DNA from 4 places in the Rhodococcus sp. PD04 genome. Region 3 is predicted to be linked to each of the others. Evidence: riboswitches for the same ligand, from Rfam matches in the RefSeq annotation. Region 3 holds a riboswitch; each other region holds the start of a gene.
What was found. Region 3 has a riboswitch for cobalamin ahead of U9J23_RS19205 (VWA domain-containing protein). Riboswitches for the same ligand answer to the same signal wherever they lie in the genome.
Positions count from the first base shown of each region.

Region 1: another riboswitch for cobalamin. It lies ahead of U9J23_RS26230 (ABC transporter substrate-binding protein); the one in region 3 lies ahead of U9J23_RS19205 (VWA domain-containing protein).
Region 2: another riboswitch for cobalamin. It lies ahead of U9J23_RS26185 (ABC transporter substrate-binding protein); the one in region 3 lies ahead of U9J23_RS19205 (VWA domain-containing protein).
Region 4: another riboswitch for cobalamin. It lies ahead of metE (5-methyltetrahydropteroyltriglutamate--homocysteine S-methyltransferase); the one in region 3 lies ahead of U9J23_RS19205 (VWA domain-containing protein).

Region 1 covers NZ_CP142144.1:428,218-431,422, forward strand. The annotation lists gene U9J23_RS26225 (FecCD family ABC transporter permease) at 1-363, opposite strand, end outside; gene U9J23_RS26230 (ABC transporter substrate-binding protein) at 360-1,556, opposite strand; cobalamin riboswitch at 1,593-1,715, opposite strand; gene U9J23_RS26235 (TniQ family protein) at 1,993-2,757, opposite strand; gene U9J23_RS26240 (ATP-binding protein) at 2,810-3,205, opposite strand, start outside.
Region 2 covers NZ_CP142144.1:419,429-422,633, reverse strand. The annotation lists gene U9J23_RS26190 (FecCD family ABC transporter permease) at 1-934, opposite strand, end outside; gene U9J23_RS26185 (ABC transporter substrate-binding protein) at 943-2,019, opposite strand; cobalamin riboswitch at 2,247-2,380, opposite strand; gene U9J23_RS26180 (hypothetical protein) at 2,599-3,117, shown strand.
Region 3 covers NZ_CP142143.1:4,188,212-4,191,416, reverse strand. The annotation lists gene U9J23_RS19205 (VWA domain-containing protein) at 1-1,364, opposite strand, end outside; cobalamin riboswitch at 1,388-1,583, opposite strand; gene cbiE (precorrin-6y C5,15-methyltransferase (decarboxylating) subunit CbiE) at 1,624-2,844, shown strand; gene U9J23_RS19195 (cobalt-precorrin-4/precorrin-4 C(11)-methyltransferase) at 2,841-3,205, shown strand, end outside.
Region 4 covers NZ_CP142144.1:415,686-418,890, forward strand. The annotation lists gene metE (5-methyltetrahydropteroyltriglutamate--homocysteine S-methyltransferase) at 1-1,441, opposite strand, end outside; cobalamin riboswitch at 1,605-1,789, opposite strand; gene U9J23_RS26175 (PepSY-associated TM helix domain-containing protein) at 2,018-3,205, opposite strand, start outside.

The DNA of each region.
Region 1 (3,205 bases), on a different replicon from region 3:
GAGACTGGCACCGGAGCTCGCACCGAGAATGAACGGGTCGGCCAGAGCGTTGCGGAACAGCGTCTGCATCTGCAGGCCCGCGATCCCGAGAGCTGCGCCGACCGCAAGGGCGGTGACGGTGCGCGGCAGGCGCAGATCGCGTATCACCATGTCCCAGCGCGTATCTGTCGCGGAGCCGCCGGACAACACCCTCACGGTCTCGGCGAGCGGGACTGTCACCGATCCCAGGGTCACCGACAGTACCGTCGCGACGGCGACTGCGACCGCGAGAGCCACGAACACGACGGTGACGCGGCCTGCCCGAGGTGATGCGTCCAGCCGCCTATCGACCGCGGGCTCGGGTGTCTTCAGCACGGCGGTCATGCCGGCAGTTGCCGATAGAACGTGAACTCGTGGTCGGGCAGGAGATCGGGATGCAGGATCGCGACGAGATCCGCCAGGATCAGGTCGGGACGCAGCACGCCGCGCTCGTAGAAGTCGTTACCGCCGTTCGGTCCGAGTGCCTTGTTCGCGTTCCAGACCCGGCCGGTATCGACCGCGGCGAGCGATCCGTAGCGTTCGTCGTCCGCGAGAGCGTCACCGATGGAGGTCCAACTGTTGACCACCAGCCAGGTCGGAGCGTCGGCGGCCTGCGCGACCACGGCTTCGAAATCGAGGGGAAGCGAACCGGTGGTCGTCACGTCCTGCCACGGCCACTGCGCACCGGCATCGCCGAACAACCGGCCCATGTAACTGCCGCCGGAGGACATGTACCAGGTGCCCTGCGACATCCCGCCGAGCAACACGGGCACGGTCTCGACGTCGGCGGCCTTCGCCGCGACGTCGAGATACCGGTCGCGGATACCGTCGTAGACCTCGGCGGCCCGAGCTTCCGTGCCGGTGAGCGCAGCCACGACCTTGATCCACTCGGCTCGGCCCAACGGGGACGCCTCGAGCCATTCGGCGTTGGCGACCACGCCGATCCCGGCCTCGCGCAGCTGCGTGTAGGCGGGGTCGTCGGTGCCGCCGGTCATCACCACTTCGGGTGCGGCCAGCACGACGGCCTCGGTGTCGATCGAGGCACCTGCTGCGTATTCGGCGATGTCACCGGAGGCGATGCGCTTGATCACGGTGGTGTCGGAGACGTACGAGCCGTTCGAGACGCCGGTGAGCACATCGAGTTCGTCGAGCGCGGTCACCAGTGGCAGGTGGGTGGTCGAGCCGGAGTACAGGCTCGTGATCGGCACCTGGATCTGTTGGGCTTCGGCCAGCTCGCCCGCCAGCTCCGGGGCGGGTGCCCCGCACTTGACCAGCACGTACGACTCAGGTTTTGCGCCCGTGAACGGTTCGTTCACGGTGAGCACCTGGTAACTCTTTTCGTAGGTAATGGAGAAGTTCTCGGCGTCGACGATCTCGGACTTGTCGGGGAAATAGTCGACCGACGGGTCGAAGTCGGTGATACACCCGTCCGAGGCGGCGTTCTCGGTATCGGATCCCGCCGTCGAACATCCTGCGAGCAGAAGGCTCGCGGCGGTCAGCGCGATCAGGAGCTTCGGGAAGGCTGCGCGTACACGCATGGCGATTACGCCCTCTCTCGGGGAAGTCCGCCCCGGGCAAGGAGGTACGGCGACGTGAGTATCTGGCTCCCGGAGATCGTTCTCCGGTCACAGTGGCGGGACCGCGCCGGAATCACACCGGCTTCCTCGGGCGTCGTCGCAATGACGTGCCGAAATTAGCACACCCTGTCAGATGGTCGGTTTTGCCCTTTGTGCACGGTTAGGCACGACGGCGAGACATGAGGTGTCATGCAGGGACAGGGCCAGACCCCGCTTGAAAGTTCGAATGCCTCGGCCCAGCTATCGGTGTGAGGTCGGCAGGAGCCCGATTGCTGTGGGCGCGTGCTCTCGTGTGTTTCGGCCAGACTCCCGTTACTCCGCCCCACGTGTGCGGCAGAACTCCGACAAGCGAGGAGCATCAGGCATGTCGACGGAACGAATCTCGTCCCTCAGAACATCAGACTGCTCCCTTGCTTGAGTGAAGTCCGACTGCTGCGACGAGTCGCTGGCACAGCCGGTCGAGGGCTTCGATGATGGGTATATCGACGGTGCCGTAGTGCAACTGGCGGCTCGGTTGCCGGTCGGCGAGGGCAGCGAACTCGATCAGATTCTGTTGGGCCGTGCACATCTTCTCCGGCGCAGACAGCGCTGGGACATCACGCAGGTCGTACCGGCAGAGCGGCTGCACACGTCCTGGTCGCTGGGCGGGGTCGCGGGGGCGGCGCTGCGGACATCGCCACGGCACCGCGATATTGCCCATCCATGTGGTGCCGGTCCACGGAACTTGCCCGCACCCGGGACACACCGTCCGCAGATACACCTGATGGCGCAGGCAGATCGGCAGCAGCGGATTCGCCCAGCCTGCGTGCCACCACGGATCTGATTCGACCAGACAGCGGGGACAGTACCGCGCCCCCGCGGGATCGGGTCGAATCTGGCAGTGGTGAACCAGGTAGCGGGCCGCGGCGGCATCGATCGGTGTCCCCCACAAAGCGAGCGACAGCTCACCCATGGGGACGCCGAGGTAAGCGGCGATCCGCCGCTGATTCGCGCTCAGGTAGTCGAGAACGCGGTGATAGGCGACCGGACCCTGCACCACCTGCAACTCCCGCAGAATCTGCAGCGGAGAGAGCCGATACCGCGCACCGACGCGCATCAGCCATCCCGGCAGGTACTCACCGCGGTGCAGGTGCACGGTGATCGGCCACCGCTCCACCCACATCGCCACGACTGTCTCTGGACCTCGGGTGGTGTCGGGTCGAGGTGCGCTGGGCTCAGCCCGTGCGGGCAGCGGATTCGCTGGCATTGTCGACGGTCGCGGTGGTGATCAGCTCGGCGGTGACGGTTTCGACGCCGGTGGCGATCGCGAGATACGAGACGCGGTCGAGCAGGTTCGTCAGCGACGCGATCCGCCCTTGGGTGCGGCGGTGCACCAGCCGGGCGTGCTCGCACAGCATCCCGGCGCGGGCGTCGGCGAGGATGAGGTGGTCTTCGGCGGTGCGCAGCAGCGCGAGCCAGCCGCGCATCCCGGTGTCGGTGTCGATGCTGAACGGGGCGACCGGGCAGCGGGTGGCGCGGCGGCTGGTCTGGGCGTAGACGGTGTGCTCACCGAGCAGGCCTTCGTCGAAGAAGCGTTTGGCGGTCAGATTCACCCCGACGTAGACGAAGGT
Region 2 (3,205 bases), on a different replicon from region 3:
TGGTCCAGGCGAGCACCCAGCGGTAGTCCGAGCCCGTGATCATCCGTGCGATGTGGGGTACCACGAGCCCGATGAACCCGACCGGACCTGCGATAGCGGTGGCGCCACCCGCAAGCAGAACCACGGCGAGAGCCCCCGCGGTGCGGTCGACCCACACACGGGTACCGAGGCTGCGGGCGAGATCGTCACCCAGAGCCAGAGCATTCAGCGCGCGGGTCAGGCCCACAGCCAGGACGACGCCGACGGCGATGAACGGCGCTACCGCGGCCAGAGCTTCACTGTCCGAACGGGTCAACGATCCCACCACCCAATAGCGGAAGTCCTCCATCGTGGAGGCGTCCTGGAGCGTGATCATCGTGGTGACCGCGCCCAGGAGCGCGGTGAACGCCGACCCGGCCAGAGCGAGCTTCACCGGCGTGGCACCACCCAGACCGAGCGAGCCGAGCATGTAGACGAAGACTGCGGCCACCGCAGCTCCTGCGAAGGCGAACCACACATAACCGGCAGCGCTCGTGATGCCGAGACCGACCATCGCCGAGACCACCGCCAGCGCCGCGCCGGCGTTGATGCCCAACAGTCCGGGTCCCGCCAAGGGGTTGCGGGTCAGACCTTGCATCACCGCGCCGGCGACGCCGAGCGCCATCCCGGCCAGCAGGCCGGTTACGGTCCGCGGGATGCGGATATATCGCACCGCACGCTCGACGTCGCTGTCCGCCGAGCCTGTAACGGCCTCGACGACGTCGGAGAGGCTGACCGGCAGGGTGCCGAGCAGGACCGAGCCGAGGGTCACGGCCACCAGAACAGCCGTGGCCACCGCGAGCCCGAGTAGGCGAGTACGGTTGCCGCTCAGCAGGCCGGAGCGCACGACAGGCGCGCCGGCAGCCGTGGCCGGACCGTCCGCAGATCGCTCGGGGGTCGTTGCCGCCGTCGTCACCGCCTACCTCACTCGCCCCCGTCTTGTCCGGTCTCGTCCTGGATGGCCGGGGCCAGGTCGGGGTGCAGCAGCGAAGCCAGCAGCTCGATTGCATGGGCGATGCGGACTCCGGCGGCGCGGTCAGCGAACAGGAACGGATGCACGGCACCGTTCTGCACCGCCGACAGGCCCGCGAGCGCCGGGTTCTGCATGATCGTCTGCGCCTCCTCGGCGCCGTCCTGGCGGGTATAGGAGGCGTCGCAGCAGGTGCTGGTCAAGATGACATCGGGGTCGCGACGGATCAGCTCTTCGAGGTCGATCGCGACGTGGCGTCGCTCGACGAGGTCGGCGAAGGCGTTCACGCCCCCGGCCTGCGCGATGATCTGGGTACCGAAGTCGATGCCACCGGCGACGCGGATGCCACCGCCCTCGTCGAGTAGGACGATCGCGACGCTCGGGCGGTCCGCCCCGGCCAGCACCTGGTCGACCGCCGCGATGCGCTGCTGTTGATCGGCAATGACCTGCTCGGCGCGCTCCTCGACGTCGAACAGGGCCCCGAGGTCGCGCAGGTCGTCATAGATCGTCTCGACGCTCACGGTGGCGGGGTCGATCGCCTCGTCCGACAGTCCGTCCGCGCTGGGGCACAGCGGGCTGAGGATCCAGCTCTGTATGCCGAGCCGGGTCAGACTCGCCCGCGTGCCGAAGCTCTCGTCGCCGGCGCCGTCTTCGGTGAACACGTTGTTGTAGCCCGACAGGATGAAGTCGGGCCCGGTGGCCAGAAGCGCCTCACGACTGGGGAGCTTCTCGACGTACGGCACCTGCTCCTGGGCATCTGCGTACTCGGGCAGAACCTGAGCGTCGAGGAAGGCGGTCTCGATCAGGCGGTCGCTGATGCCCAGCGCATGCGCGATCTCGATGGCCGGCTGGTAGGCGGCATACACGCGCTCCGGTGGCGCTTCCACGGTGACGTCGATCCCGCAGTTCTCGACGGTCATGGAGTCGGCCGACGCGGCGGTCTCCTTCTCGTCTGCGCCACATGCGCTCACGCTGATCAGCGTCAGACATGCGGCGGCGACGGTCAGCGTCCGACGGTTCAGCGGAGTCATGCGACGGCCCTCCTTTCGAGGCGCTGGGGGAATCGGCACTCGGGCAGGATCGAGGCATGGAGGGTGCGGGTCGCAGCGACCTGATCACTGATTCCGGGTGCGTGGGCGATCGCGATGGCGCGCCCTTCGACAGGATCCGGACGCCGAGGAGGTACAGCGGAGACAGAATGGGAGAGAGATGGGTGCACGGCTTCGCGCAGCCTTTCTCGGGGTAGGCCGCCCCGATGCCGAAAGGTACGAATGGGGTGAGTATCTGGCTCGCAGACGCTTGTCGAAGCGCCGCTCACAGTGGCGGTACCGCGCCGGATTCACACCGGCTTCCTCGGATCCCATCGTGATGGACGCACTGAGGCTAGCAGGAGCCGACCATGCCCGATTTGCCGGCTCGGCCGAAGTAGGGGCCGGGGGCGGTGCAGGTCGGTGGTGGTGCAACGCCACTCGAAGGGCGTAGCGGTTGTGTCCTGTTCGACGCCGGTACCACCGCGGTGCGGGAGACCGAGCTCATCGCCCTGCCCTGTCGCGAAACCGGAGGAGAGACCCGAGGGGCATCAACGCTATCCTCGCGGGGTGGACTCACGGATGCCGGTGCTTGCGCAGGTGCGCGGTGCTGCCGTGGGGTCGGTGTCGGGGGCGGTGAGTATCGCCGCCCATGGTGTGGCCGGTGGCGGGATGCCGCCGAGCCAGTCGGCGGTGGTGTTGCTGCTGGCCGCGTGCGCCGGCGTCGGTGCCGCGGTCGCCGCCGTCACCGTGCGCGATCGGAACTGGTTGTTTCTCCTCGCGGCACTGACTGCCGGGCAGGTGGTCGGGCACACCACCCTCACGGTGGTCGACGACCACGCGCACGGGCTGGAACTGTCGCCCGCGATGATCGCCGCCCACCTTGCCGCTGTTGCAGTCTCCGCCGCTGTGGTGCGCGCCGTCGAAGATGCGTGTCTGCACGTGTTGGGGGCGTTCACCCGCGTGATGCTGGTGCTCGTTTCTGTCCCGCCGGTGCGGACCGTGGTGTGGTCGGCGACCCCGGTCTATCGGGCGACGCTGTCGTTGTGGTTGTTGGCCGGCGCCGCCGCCGGTACCCGCGGACCGCCGACCGCGGCGTAGCCGACCTTCCCTCCCTGATCCGCCTGCTGCGCCGTCCCCGGCGCGGGAGAGCACGCGATCGCCGAGGGGTGGGTCCGACTTTCTTCTT
Region 3 (3,205 bases):
CAGAGCAGGACGAGATTGGTCTCACGACCTTCGATGATCTTGCGGCGCACCTGCCGATCCCGATCGGCGAAGGCGGTCGCGCGGATCGTGGCGGGGAGGTGGACGGGACCGGAATCGCCTCGGCGACTGCCTACGGTGCGGCCGATCGTGGTGACCGCCCGCGACCGGCGACCGGCCGCTCCGCGCCCGACCCGATCGACGGAGAACACTGTGGCGCGAAACGGATCCGATGCTGATGCCAGGCCGGTGGACGACCGATCACCCGAGCCGGAGGACGTTTCCGCCGCCGAGTCGTCGGGTGCGCTCTCGCCACCACCGGGATCGTCGTCGGGGCCGGGATCGGGATCGTCTCCGCCGAGCAGTTCGTCGAGCAGATCGTCGCTGCTGGTGGGGGCGTCGAAGGGGTTGCGGCGCCGACGGTGCGGCAGGGCGAGTCGGGCCGCTGCCGCAATGTCCTCACGTGTCACCTCGCGGCGGTCGTGCCAGGCCGCGTGTGCGATCGCCGTGCGGGCGGTGACCAGATCGGCGCGCATGCCGTCCACGTCGAAGGCCGCGCACACCTCGGCGATCGAGACCAGCGCGTCGTCGCTCAGCACGACCTGTGCGGCGAGTTCACGGGCGGAGACGACGCGGCGCGACCACTCGGCATCGCGCTCCGCCCACCGCGCGGTGAATCCGGCCGGGTCGGCGTCGAAGGCCATACGCCGCCGCACGATCTCGGCGCGCACGTGCGGGTCGCGCGGCGCGGCCACGTCCACCGCGAGTCCGAAGCGGTCGAGCAACTGCGGGCGAAGCTCACCCTCCTCGGGATTCATCGTCCCGACCAGCACGAATCGGGAGGCGTGCTCGACGGAGACCCCGTCACGTTCGACGGTCGAGCGACCCATCGCCGCGGCGTCGAGCAGCAGGTCGACCAGGTGGTCGTGCAGGAGATTGACCTCGTCGACGTACAGCACACCGCGGTGGGCCAGAGCCAGAAGACCGGGCTCGTATTCGGCCGTGCGGTCGGCCAGCGCCTTGCCGAGATGCAACGCTCCCGTGACGCGATCCTCCGCCGCGCCGACGGGCAGTTCCACCAGCCGAACCGGCCGGACATGCGAGACCGTATCGGCCGGATGAGGACCGTCCGGACAGGACGGATCGGGAGCGTCCGGATCGCACGAGAACCGGCACTCGTCCACGACGGTGACCGGCGGCAACAGTGCGGCGTGGGCACGCACCGTCGTCGATTTCGCGGTGCCCTTCTCTCCACGCACCAGCACACCGCCGATCGACGGCGACACCGCACACAGGGTCAGGGCCAGCGCGAGGTCGTCGGAACCGACCACCGCGCCGAACGGATACACATGCACTTCGACCTCCACAGGCTCCCGCTGGGATGTTCTTCGCGGCAAGCTGTTCGAAGGCCGGTATTCGGACTTCCCGGTCGGACGCCGTGCGATCGCCTTCCCGGACCGGACGGTCCAGTGGCTGCGCGGATGCGCATGATCGACGACTCCCGGGTCACCGCAGCGGGCCTGTGCCGGATTCTCACCGGCTTCCCGATTATCCCCGTGAGGGGCACCTTCGATTGCCTTGCCGCGGCCGAGTGTAGCCGCCGTGCCTGGGCTATGGTTCACCGCCATGGGACCGATGCGACAGACGACAGGCATCACCGTTGTCGGAATCGGGGCGGACGGATGGTCCGGTGTGCCGTCCACCGTCCGGGAGCGGATTCTCGCAGCCGAGGTCCTGCTCGGCGGCCGGCGCCACCTCGATCTGGTTCCTGCCTGCGGAGCGGTGCGCGAGGAGTGGCCGTCGCCGCTCCTGTCCGGGCTCGACGACCTCCTCGACCGGCACGCCGGCAAGGACGTCGTCGCGCTCGCGTCCGGTGATCCGCTGGTCTCCGGAATCGGCACCACACTGATCCGGCGCCTCGGAGGCGACGCCGTGGAGGTGATCCCGGCGGTCTCGTCGGTGGCACTGGCCCGCGCACGCATGGGTTGGTCCGCGGAGGAGTGCGAGACGGTGACCGTCGTGGGGCGCGAGATCGACGCTCTGCGCCGAGTTCTGACGCGCGGACGCAAACTCGTCGTCCTCGTCGACGGTGCACGTGTCGCGGATGTTGCGACGCTCCTGAAGGCCGCCGGTTTCGGGAACTCACGGGTCGCGGTGTTGTCGCATCTCGGTGCGGCGGACGAGTCCCGGATCGATGCGAAGGCGGCCCATCTGACCGATACGGGCGTCCGGTCCTTGAGTCTGCTGTGCATCGAGGTCGACGGACCTGCCGGGTTGTCGGTGCTGCCCGGTCTCGACGACTCCCTGTTCGAACACGACGGACAACTCAGCAAGCGAACAGTACGTCTCGCGGCCGTGTGCGCGCTCGCACCGCGACCGGGGGAGTTGCTGTGGGACGTCGGTGCGGGTGCCGGGTCCGTCGGAATCGAATGGGCGCGCGCGGATCCCCGTTGCCGCACGTTCGCGATCGAGAAGGACGAACGGCGTGCCGGTGCGATCGAACGCAACGCTGCCGCGTTGGGTGTGCCGTCGACCGTGCATGTCGTTCGAGGCGCAGCCCCCGAGGCGCTCTCCGGTCTCGGGACACCCCACGCGATCTTCGTCGGTGGGGGAGGAAGTCGTGACAGTGTGCTCGACACCTGTTGGGAAGCATTGCTTCCCGGCGGTAGGCTGGTCGCGCATGCGGTGACCCTGGAGACCGAGTCCGTCCTCGTGCAGTGGTGGAAGACGCACGGTGGTGAACTCACGCGTCTGTCCGTCGAACACGCAGATCCCATCGGAACGTTCACCGGCTGGCGTGCACAGCGACCGATCGTGCAATGGAGCGCAGTGAAAGGCGAACGATGACCGTCCATTTCGTCGGATCCGGACCCGGAGCGGCCGACCTGCTCACCCTGCGAGCGGTGAACCTGCTCCGCGAGGTCCCGGTGGTGCTGTATGCCGGTACCTATCTCGATGCCGAGACCCTCTCGCACTGTCGTGACGACGCCGAACTGATCGACACGCAGCACCTGGACATCGACGAGATCACCGCGCATCTCGTCGACGCACACCGGCGCGGCCTCGATGCGGTGCGGCTGTGCTCCGGCGACCCGTCGCTGTACTCCGCGCTCACCGAACAGACGCGACGACTCGACGCCGCGGGCGTGCCCTGGGACGTCACACCCGGTGTGCCCGCCTACGCCGCGGCGGCCGCGGCACTGGGTAC
Region 4 (3,205 bases), on a different replicon from region 3:
GTCCCATTTCCTCCTGCAGCGCAACCACTTCGGCGATCTCGTCGCGCATCTGCCGCACGTACTCGCCGTGGTCGATCTCGCCTTTGCGCAGCGCGGCACGGGCCACCCGGATGCGGGTCGTCTGCGGGTACGAGCCGATCGTGGTCGTCGGCAGCAGTGGTAGATCGAGATGGCGACGCTGGATCTCGCGCCGTCGATCGGCGGGGGTGCGGGTGCGATCGGTGGAGATCGAGGCGAGGACACCGCGCACCCGATCGTTGCGTAGACGCGGATCCGACGCTCGTACCTGCGCGGCGGTACGGGCAGCGGCGAGTTCGTCGGTGACGGCGTCGCGCCCCGTACGCAGAGCGGTAGCGAGAGTGACTATCTCCGAGACCTTCTCGTCGCCGAAGGCCAACCACGTGCGCAGCGACTCGTCGAGATCCGGTTCTGCATCGATCGTGTACGGCACGTGCAGTAGTGAGCACGACGACGACACCGCCACGTCGGCTGCGGAACCGAGCAGTGTGGCCAGCGTCGCCAATGCCTGTTCGAGGTCGGTGCGCCAGACGTTGCGGCCGTCGACGACACCGGCGACGATGAGCTTGTCGGCGAGCTCGGGCAGACCTGCGATTCCGGTGGTGGTACCGGCTACCAGGTCGACGGCGAGGCCTTCGACTCCGGTGTGTGCGAGCCGCTCGAGCGCCGGCCCGAGGCTGCCGAAGTACGACGCGACGAGGATCGCCGGCCGCTTCTGTGACTGAGACAGCGCGTTGTACACCCGTCCGATCGCATCGAGGGCAGGTGCGTCGAGATCGCGGACCAACACCGGTTCGTCGAGCTGTACCCAGTCGACCCCGGTGTCGGCGAGCTGCGCCAACAGGTCCCGATAGAGGGAAACGAGCTCGTCGACACGGTCGAGCAACGGTCCTTGCCCGTCGACGGGCTTCGACAGCAGCAGGAACGTCAGTGGACCCAGGACCACGGGGCGAGCGGGCACACCGAGCTCGCGTGCCTGCGCGATCTCACCCAGAATCTTTGTGGCGTCGAGTTCGAAGACGGTGTCGGGTCCGATCTCAGGGACGAGGTAGTGGTAGTTGGTGTCGAACCACTTGGTCATCTCGAGCGGGGCGACCTCGTCGGTGCCGCGAGCGGCGGCGAAGTAACGGTCGAGGTCGTCGGGGTTACCCGCGACCCGGGCAGGCAACGCCCCGAGCATGACTGCTGTGTCGAGGACGTGGTCGTAGAACGAGAACGTTCCGACCGGGATCGAGTCCAGCCCGGCCGTGTGCTGACGTGACCACGTGTCGGCGCGCAGGTGCGCGGCAACCGATTCCAGACCCGCGCGGTCGAGGCGCCCGGCCCAGTAGGCTTCGGTGGCCTTCTTCAATTCGCGGTTCGGTCCGATGCGTGCGGAGCCGAGTACGGTGGCAGTGAACGGGGATGCTGTCGGAGCAGACATCAGGTTTTCTCCGGTGTTCGTCGCTGGGTGGTCTACCGCCCGACGAACGCGCATCCCGATACGAGCCCCGTGTTCTCGACCCGTGGTCGAAGGTGTTGCCGATCGGCGCGCGCCCATTCCACGAGGCGGCATACCGTCGGGCACGGCGTGCCCGACACGATCGGCAGGTCTTCGGACTTGCAGGCACCCATTCCCGACTGCGTCGGGGACGGACCTAGTGGCCGTCGCTTCCCGGACCCTGCTGGTCCAGTGCTCGGTGACGGCGGTCGTTCCTGCATACCGCTGCGGGACAGTCCCGGATTCCCACCGGGTTCCCTCTCACACCCGATACCTGTCGGCATCGGGTGCTTCGGCGCGCACACGAGGTCTTCGGGGCTCCTCACGACGACATGCGGCGAACCGATCGCAGCGCCGACTATACAAGGATCGCCTCTTTCCTCGGCATGCGTGGGCGCGACGACGCTCTACCAAGCCCGGAATGCGTTCCTCTGCCTACGAATTCGAGAGTGTGAGGACTGCCCGGTCGGCCCATACCCGGTGGAAGGGTCCGAGCCGCCGAGCCGGAGACAGCGAGACTCAGCCGGTCGCGGAGGTCGCCTCGGGGGAGTGCTCGGGCGAACGCCGGCGCCGCAGGAGACCGACCGCGACGTCGACGAGCAGGAATGCGAGCAGGCTCAGGCCCAGCAGCGGAGCGAACCACCCGACGGTCACCGCAGCAGCGACCACCGCGACGACGGTGACCGGGTGCAGGCGTCGCCACGTCCCACGCAGCGGTGGGCGCGCCACCCGGCGCGATCCGCGTGTGGGGCGACGCTGCCACCACAGCTGGTAGCCGCGCACGATCAGCGTGCCCAACGCGACCGCGAGAGCGAGCAACACCAGCTGGTTGAACAGCCCGAACAAGATGCCCATGTGCAAGGCGATGCCCCAGGTGGTGAGTTTGGCGGCCAGCGGCCAGTCCGCGAACGTGTTGGTGGCGGTCACCGCCCCGGTGGCCGGGTCGATCGCGACCGCGTCGGTGACGAACTGCCAGGGCTGGCGGGTTTCGGTGACGGTGACGGCGGTGTGACCGTCGGCCGGGATGCTCATCTCGACGTGTTCGGTGACCCGATGCTCGGCAGCGGCGGCAAGGACGCGGTCCAGAGCGCCGACGTTGCGACCGAGTGCGCCCGCATCGGCAACAGCGGCAGTATGGCCGTCGTGGCCGTCGTGTCCACCGGCTGCAGGCGCGGTGTCCGAGACGCCGAGGGTGGTATCGAGCGTCGGGGTGGTCCAGCTCAACGCGGTACGCAACTCGCCCACATTCGCCCCGGCATATGTGGACCAGGTCAACCCGGTGGCCGACAGGAAGATCAAGCCGACCGCGATCCACATGCCGGTGGTGCCGTGCCAGCCGAGGGTGCGGTTGCGGCCCCGGGCTGTGCGGTCGAAGGTCCACAGTCGCGCCGACTGCCGGGTGCGGGTGCGCTGGGTGCGGTAGCGCTGCACCCACAGGTACACCCCGCCCAGAGCGATGACCCACAACCACGAGGCGGCCAGTTCGCTGTAGATCCGGCCGGGCTCACCCAGATGCAGGTGCCGGTGCAGCTGGGAAATCCAGGTGCGTACCGGCAGCGCGCTGCTACTGCCGTAGACCACCGACTCCCCGGTCGACGAGGCGGTCGCGGGATCGATGAACACGGCAGTGCGTTCGGATTCACCGAGGGACGGATCGGTGAACAGCACCCGGGTGGTCTCACCGACCTCGGATGCCGGGCGTACCGC